2 regions of the Paenibacillus sp. FSL R5-0744 genome follow, and region 2 is predicted to be linked to the other one. Evidence: predicted binding sites of a transcription regulator. Region 2 holds the regulator's gene; the other holds the start of a gene.
What was found. Region 2 encodes NrdR, which represses ribonucleotide reductase genes. Its sites were predicted from a motif close to AACACNATATATNGTGTT; they were not measured.

Region 1: the regulator NrdR is predicted to act here: its motif matches at 2,408-2,425, upstream of MKY19_RS10465 (adenosylcobalamin-dependent ribonucleoside-diphosphate reductase).

Annotation. Positions count from the first base shown of each region.
Region 1 covers NZ_CP150228.1:2,426,587-2,430,802, forward strand. Annotated here, with positions in the region: gene MKY19_RS10455 (YqhG family protein) at 1-451, opposite strand, end outside; gene MKY19_RS10460 (SNF2-related protein) at 448-2,193, opposite strand; gene MKY19_RS10465 (adenosylcobalamin-dependent ribonucleoside-diphosphate reductase) at 2,608-4,216, shown strand, end outside.
Region 2 covers NZ_CP150228.1:2,105,711-2,109,926, reverse strand. Annotated here, with positions in the region: gene MKY19_RS09120 (hypothetical protein) at 1-181, shown strand, start outside; gene MKY19_RS09115 (hypothetical protein) at 365-586, shown strand; tRNA gene MKY19_RS09110 (tRNA-Lys) at 1,103-1,175, opposite strand; tRNA gene MKY19_RS09105 (tRNA-Ala) at 1,186-1,261, opposite strand; gene nrdR (transcriptional regulator NrdR) at 1,421-1,897, opposite strand; gene MKY19_RS09095 (alpha/beta-type small acid-soluble spore protein) at 2,062-2,280, shown strand; gene MKY19_RS09090 (lytic transglycosylase domain-containing protein) at 2,360-2,923, opposite strand; gene coaE (dephospho-CoA kinase) at 2,920-3,516, opposite strand; gene MKY19_RS09080 (MntP/YtaF family protein) at 3,526-4,216, opposite strand, start outside.

The DNA.
Region 1 (4,216 bases), 320 kb from region 2:
TTCGGGGCAGTGCAGGTATAATACCGAAGTAGCGGGCTAGGATGCTATCTTCTGGATTTGAGGAGGGGACATGAACCACATTAGATTCAGGTGATGTTGGATTCAATAGATCTGCGCTAGCCTCAGCATCTGTTGTGGCGCCCATCGCTGGGTTTCCGGTAATTGGCGGATTCAATGCTCCGATGCTGTGATTTACCGTTTGCGGAACTTCTATAGCTGCCTGGCTATCGTATTTTTCCGGATCAAATACAAAAGTGAAAGAGAGTGTCTCCGGATCAACACCAGTACGCTCCACGAATCCCCAATAATAAGGTCGATCTGTTAGCATTCTGTCAGCTCTTGGCGATAGCTTTACAGTTACGTGAATGGGCGATACTTCAATGATGGAGCATTCTGTCGCCTCCAGATAATCCATAACATGTTTGCGTACTTCCTGTGAGTTGAGGGTCATGTCGCAGTCTCACTTTCCTTTTTAATACCCTGAGTCAACTCACTTAGGGATTCACCGATATGATCAAGCTCATTTCGCAACTCTTCGTCGGAGCGGGATTCGAGCATGATTTTGTATAAACTTTTCTCCAGTGATTCTTTCTTCTCAAAGCGCTCCAGAATCACATCCAGCCCGCCAATGACCATTTCGAACATATTGATCTTCTCGTGTAGCAGATGCAGAATATGTTCTTCAATCGTGCCCTGTGTGGACAAATTATAGATAACCACGTCATTTTCCTGACCTAACCGGTGCACCCGCCCAATCCGTTGTTCTACTCTCATGGGATTCCACGGCAGATCGAAGTTGATCATATGGTGACAGAACTGCAGGTTTATGCCCTCACCACCCGCTTCAGTAGCGATCATGACTTGAGCACGACCGCGGAAGAGGTCCATCATCCAGTCCTTTTTACCACGATTCATCCCGCCGGAATAAGAAACACACATTAGCCCATGTTCGCGGAAATACTGAAGCAAATATTCTTGAGTCGCGCGATACTCTGTAAAAACGATGACCTTTTCATTCATTTCTTGAATGAGAGATAGTGTTGTTTCGGCTTTGGTATTGGTCTTAACCGTACGAAGTGTCTGCAATAGCTCCATCATCCGATCGCGTTTCGGCGAATCAGCAGGCAGCTTCTTGATCAGATTAACTAAAGTGATGAAGACGGCATCCCTACTGCTGCACACCTCACGCTGAAGCGTTACCAAGGAAAGCATGCTGCTAAGATTGCCGCCTGATTCCTGATACTGATCTTTAACAAAAGAAGTGACAGCGTCATATAATACTCTCTCTTCCTGTGAAAGAACTAGCGGAATATTACGGACTTTTCGTTTCGTAAAATTAACTGGACCTTCGCCACGCCGATTGCGGATCATCACCTTCGATAGCTCGTCCCTTAGCTGACCTTCATTCTTAGGTTGGCGTTTATCAACGACGAAATTGGAAGCAAAATCACCCTGATTTCCTAGTTGCCCCGGTTTCAGTAAAGTGATCAAATTAAATAGCTCGCCCAGATCATTCTGAACGGGAGTAGCGGTTAGGAGCAGGCAATATTTTTTGCGTAATTGCTGTACAAATAGATAATTGGTCGATTTCTTGTTCTTCAGCTTATGCGCTTCATCAATAATCAACATGTCATATTCATTTTCCAGCAGCATCTCTTTATGAGGATCGCGCTTCGCGGTATCCATAGATGCGACGACGATCGCATTCCCCCAGGAATATGCTTTTTTCTGTGCAACAGCAGAGATGCCAAACTTGGCATTCAGCTCGCGGACCCACTGCAATACGAGGGAAGCGGGTACCAGAATAAGCACTTTAGAGACTAGACCGCGGACAAGATATTCCTTGAGTACAAGTCCTGCTTCAATCGTCTTTCCTAGTCCAACCTCGTCTGCGAGAATCGCGCGGCCCGACATCTCAAACAAAACCTTATGCGCGGTATCGAGCTGATGAGGAAGCGGGGATAATCCGGATAAATGTTTCATGCATTGCAGCTCATCGAAGCTGGTTACTAGACCCGTTTGTTCACCTTGCACAGCAAGTTTGGACAGACGGTAGTCTCCCCACGGACCACCTTTATCTAGTTTGAGTTCTAGATCCTGTAGCCAATTCCGGTCAAAAGAAAGAGGAACAGGCAGTATAGGCGCTGACTTTCCACCTTTGTGAGGTAGAGAATTACGGAATAATTGCGTCATGGTACAGCCTCCTCAGGTGCTAATTTATATCATCATTCGTAGGAGTAGTATGCTCTTAAACAAGAGAATTCATAACCTTCTATTTTTCTTGATAGCCTTTAAAAAAGAGAGTAAAAGCGAGAAAACGCGGCAAGGTTTGCGATATTTCGGCTGCTTAACTCTATTTTCGAAAAAGACCTTCGATACAATATGTGGTATAGTTTAAAAGCTGACGCACACAATATATTGTGACAAAAGCATGAAAATGTGATTTTTTAAAGTGCGTAGCTGCTATTTGTTATTGACAAGATGAACTTCCTACATACACCCGTAAGACGGAAGATAAGTGTAAGGAAGTTTTTGTTGTGGGTCACAAAATGTACGCCCACACCTGAACTGGAACTAATATTTACTACATTGCGGGAGGTTTTTCTATTGGGTAAAGTGGAACGTAAGCAACGCCTTGAAGGGCTAAGTGAAAAAATATTTTTGGATCGTTATGCTTGGAAGGATGCCGACAGCAATAATGCTAAAGTGGGCGATGTTGTACTCGTTCTAACAAAAGATGATCCGAAGTTTCCCACGAAGGAAGTCGGAGAGATCGTAGAACGTAACGGCAGAGTCGTAACCGTGAAGACGCGCAGCGGCGAACTTGTGAAATCAGATGTTGAAAAGCTGACGCTTAATATAGAAAAAACACCAGAGGAAATGTGGGATCGTCTGTCTACAGCTATGGCTTCTGTGGAGAAGACGCCTGAGCTTCAAGTAGAATGGGCGGGTAAATTCCGTTCGATTCTGGATGATTGGAAGCTCGTCCCGGGTGGACGAATTGCTGCTGGTGCAGGCGCTAGTGAAGAACTAACCCTGTTCAACTGTTATGTAATTCCTTCTCCAAAAGATAGCCGTGGCGGCATTATGCAGACGTTGGCTGAAATGACAGAAATTATGGCTCGTGGTGGCGGTGTAGGGATTAACCTATCCTCTCTACGTCCACGCCGGGCAATTGTGAGAGGTGTTAATGGTTCTTCCAGTGGTTCTGTATCTTGGGGCGGTCTGTTTAGCTATACCACTGGATTAATTGAACAAGGCGGTAGCCGCCGTGGTGCACTTATGCTCATGATTAATGACTGGCATCCAGATGTGGAGGACTTCATTACCGTAAAGCAAACGATGGGTCAAGTTACGAATGCGAACCTTTCGGTATGTGTGAGCAATAGCTTTATGAAGGCTGTAAAAGAAAATCTGGATTGGGATCTCGTATTTCCGGATACTACAGATCCAGAGTACAACGATTTGTGGGATGGAGATCTAGACAAGTGGAAGGCTGCGGGCAAAAACGTTATTCATTATCGCACCGTTAAAGCGCGTGATGTGTGGCGCACCATTATTGAATCCGCTTGGAAATCCGCTGAGCCAGGCGTTGTGTTCATGGAATACTACAATCAGATGTCCAACAGCTGGTATTTTAATCCGATCATTTGTACGAACCCATGTGGGGAGCAAGGACTGCCAGGCTGGGGAGTCTGCAATTTGTCTGCTGTGAACCTGTCCAAATTCTACGATGAGAAGAATCATGATGTAGACTGGGAAGATCTCGCGACTACGACGCGTTATTCCGTACGTTTCTTGGACAATGTCATTGATAAGACGCCTTATCATTTCCCGGAAAATGAAGCGAATCAGAAAAACGAACGCCGTGTGGGTCTCGGAACGATGGGTCTTGCTGAGCTGATGATCAAATTGAACATCCGTTACGGTAGCCCGGAATCTTTGGCGTTTTTGGACAAGCTTTACGGCTTTATGGCTCGTGAAGCATACCTTGCTTCTGCAGAGATTGCTGGTGAGAAGGGATCCTTCCTAGCTTTTGACACAGAGAAATATTTAATGAGCGGCTTTATGAAAAATATGCTCGAAACGTATCCAGAGGTTGGTGAAGCGATCCGTAAACATGGCATGCGTAACGTTACAGTGATAACACAAGCACCTACAGGTAGCACAGGTACAATGGTTGGCACCTCGACAGGTATTGAGCCTTATTTTGCTT
Region 2 (4,216 bases):
GGTTACTCCCGTTGAGGCATTCGTTGAAGCGGAACATCAAATACTGGCGGAGCGAGCCGATCAGCTGGGCGATTCCTCTTTTTTGAACCAATTGCCGTATTTGGCCGGGGAAATGAATTGTCCTTCATGCGGCGCCAGAATGCAGGTTTGGCCTAGTTTGCTTTCGACTTTTGGAGGGTAATAAACAGGAACTGGATATCGCATCCATTTCTATGTTTGGGGGGAATGACTTATCAGTGTTTCTATTTATTACACATGCACGAGGGAATACGTCCTAACAGAAAGCGAACAACAAGCAATCACAGCCATTGTCCAACGTTATGATCAGGATTTTGAAGGGAAAGACCGGGCGGAGTCTTTCACAGTGTACAAATTCGATTCGTCCAGATCAACGGAGATCTTTGCTGGCGCTACCAAGCTGTCCATGACGGATCAGATTGAAGATTTGCTGAACGATTTATTTCATTGGTTGAAATGTTTGACCGAGATACGTAGAAAAGTAGACGGTGGTGAATGGCATGTTCACCTGGATGATATCGATGCCGTGTGGGATGATGAATTAGGCTGGAAAATGCCTGAAAACTGATTTCCATAATGAATGCCATGCACTTGCTTGCCAGCATTCAAATCATAATCATTACCTTTTAGACTACTTACACTTGAAGTCGCTAAAAACGAGCTAATGTTCAATTTTAACGTCAGTTCTACTGAATCTCGGTAAACCCTAACACACTCAATGATCGTACTAAGCATCATTTTCTTTTTAGCAGTAGAAGCTTTCTTAAATACCTCGCGCCAAACAGGAATATAGGTCTGGAGAGCCTGCATTTCAACTTGTTCTACCTTTTTAGCATTGAGCTTCTGAATTACCTCAAAAAGAAATAGACCGCCCTAGTCCAAAGGATGCGGTCTATTTCTGCCCGTAATACCTGAAAGCCGCCGCCCTTAAAAGCGGCTATTGCACTGGGAGCCGTGTTTCCGCACGGCTCTCTTTGCATTGTACGATTTATCTACCCAAACTATACCACGATCAAAACCAAATAAATCGTCACTCCGCTTCCTGAACAACAAAAAAAACGGCATTTCTGCCGTTTTTTTAGGATGGACTCTCAGGGGCTCGAACCCTGGACAAATAGATTAAGAGTCTACTGCTCTACCAACTGAGCTAAGAGTCCATATGAAGTTTGGTGGAGCCAAGGGGGATCGAACCCCTGACCTCATCGCTGCCAGCGATGCGCTCTCCCAGCTGAGCTATGGCCCCAAACGTAATTTTCAGATGTATGTAATCACACATTCTAAAATTCAGTTCGGTGTATTTAAGTCATTCTGACAAATCCAAGCGCCGTAGGCGACTCCTATATAATATAAAAAATCGCCTTCGCTGTCAACACTTTTTTTAGTCATTAGACTAGCCACAACTCTACAATCTGTCCAGATCCCCAGTGCTCTTAGATAGCAGACCCTTCAGTTCCTTCATAAACATGTTAATGTCCTTAAACTGGCGGTATACGGAAGCAAAGCGAACGTAGGCGACTTCATCTACTGGATAGAGCTGCTCCATAACCAACTCACCGATCTGTTGGCTCTCCACCTCAGCTACGGCGATACCGCGTAGGGATTTCTCTACCTCAGATACGATCTTCTCTAGACGTTCTACAGAGACGGGGCGTTTCTCGCAAGCACGGATAAGACCACGCAGTATTTTATCACGGCTGAACTCCTCGCGGCTGCCGTCTTTTTTGATCACGATTAACGGTGTTTCCTCGATCATTTCAAAGGTTGTAAACCGTTTGCTGCAACGCTCACATTCACGCCTGCGGCGGATGGACTTATTCTCATTCGCTGGTCGCGAGTCGAGCACTTTAGTATTTGTGTGATCGCAGTAAGGGCATTTCATAAGCTTCATCACTTCCTATTACATAATGTTTTTAGTCCCGGTATGTTAAACATCCGGCTTTTAAATGGCTAATTCATTTTTTCCAGAAATCACCGTTTTTTTATTGTAATGATTATGGCAAGTCCGGCACATAATACAGTTACCAACAGAGGAGGTGAACAGCAATGAGCCAAAACAACAGCTCCAATAACCTTGTAGCTCCAAATTCCCGTGGTGCTTTGGAACAACTTAAATATGAAGTTGCCCAAGAACTCGGAATCACGCTTTCCCCAGATGGTTACCAAGGCAATAAAACTTCTTATGAAAATGGTTCGATCGGTGGTTACATCACTAAACGTCTTGTAACCCTGGCAGAACAACAATTGGCAGGTCAATACAAATAACCTGTCCACATAAGCTTACTGAAGAAGTATTAAACGATCGCAAGATCGTTTAATGCTTCTTTTTATACATAACACGGTTTTAGAATTCGTTGTAAATATCCGTGTACTGATCATAGTAATAGTTGACGCGCTGTACATAATGGCGGGTTTCACCAAACGGAATATCCTTAATCGTAGCATCCGTTCCATCCCAGATCCCCTCATCCAGCCATTTTTGAACTTTACCCGGTCCAGCATTATATGCAGCGATAACCGCTGTAGGTTTACCTTCGAATTGACGGGATAATGTTGAAAGATACCAGGTACCTAATTCAATATTTGCTGATGGTTCATGCTTTAGCTCCTCCATAGAAACATCAGGAAGCTTGGCCTTTTCAAGGGCCCATTTGGCGGTATCCGGCATAAGCTGCATTAAACCTATAGCACCTTTTCTGGATTCTCGTCCAGTTTTGAAGTTCGTTTCCACTCGGATAATCGAAGCCACTAGAAATGGGTCAATATCGTACCTAACGCTGTGCTTACGGATCTCATCTTTATAATGGATCGGATAAAACCAGGACATCCAGTTCGTACTCAGAAACAATATCGCAGTAAAACCAATGAATAACAGAAGAAGGACTCTTTTTTTACGTAACCATTTCATGATAAGCCCAGCCTGTCCCAAAGAACAGCAACCTGTTGCTCAGTGTGCGCAAGTTCGCCACTGTTGTCAATGATATAGTCCGCTTTGTTACGCTTCGCTTCAATATCCATCTGTGCATTTAAGCGTGCTTCTGCTTGTTCTATAGAAAGTCCGTTACGTTCCATTAATCGAGCGATTTGCACTTCACGAGGCACGTAGACCACCAGTATTTCATGGAACATGTTCTCGAGTCCTGATTCGAAAAGAAGAGGGATATCCACAATTGTTAACTTCTTTGGATCTTCTTCCTCCATGCTGTTCATACGTTCTTTAATCTCCCGCCGGATTGCGGGATGCGTCAGATTGTTCAGGGCTTGCAGGGCCGCCGGGTCTTGAAATACAATGTCCCCCAGCTTGCCCCTATTCAGTGTGCCATCCGAAGAGAGGATCTCGCTTCCGAATTGTTTCACAGCCGCAGCCAGCACCTCATGACCGGGGAGCATAACTTCTCTGGCGATCACATCCGCGTCAACCAGCCTCGCTCCCTTGCTCACAAGCAGTGCGGACACCGTGCTTTTTCCGGATGCAATGCCTCCGGTTAAGCCAATAATCATGTACTCACCTCATAATAGCTTCAGTATTCCCATTGTAATTAATAATAACGCGGGTAGTGCAGCAGCATGCTTCATCCAGTAGTTCCCGGCGAATCTTAATCCAGTCTTCATGCCCAGCAATAGAAATGTACCACTAAACAGAGCAATTGTAAGTGATGTCCATATCGGATTGAACCCCAGCAATGCTGCGCCAAGTCCAGCTCCAAAAGCATCTAGAGAGAGGGCAATCCCGAGCAGCATAGCCTCCATCGAAGAAATACTCCCGGAATCATCCATATCTGCAGAAGACGGAGTACGTAAGATCTGTACAACAATCCCCAATCGTCGTAACTCAAGGGAAAAGACAGCCGACTTTGCCTGCTCAGGAGCCATGGTAACCTGTTCTACAACATCTTCAGTATCAACAGCTACCTCTGCCCGAGCTTCTGTGGATAGCACATTTTCTTCACTACCTACTTTACGCTCACCTGTCTGTTCCTTCTCTTTCTGCATTAACATCTGGACGAGCGACCAGCACCCCATTAGCACGAGTATAACAGCGCCAACCTCAGAAGCTGCATGTGGAGACACTACCTTAGCAAGCAGAACACCCACTTGCATAGATACACAGATAACTACCCCCGAACAAAGCGAGATAATCAGAATGGAGAGCAATGGTATTTTCATTTTACGCAGTCCATATGTAATACCAACGCCAAAA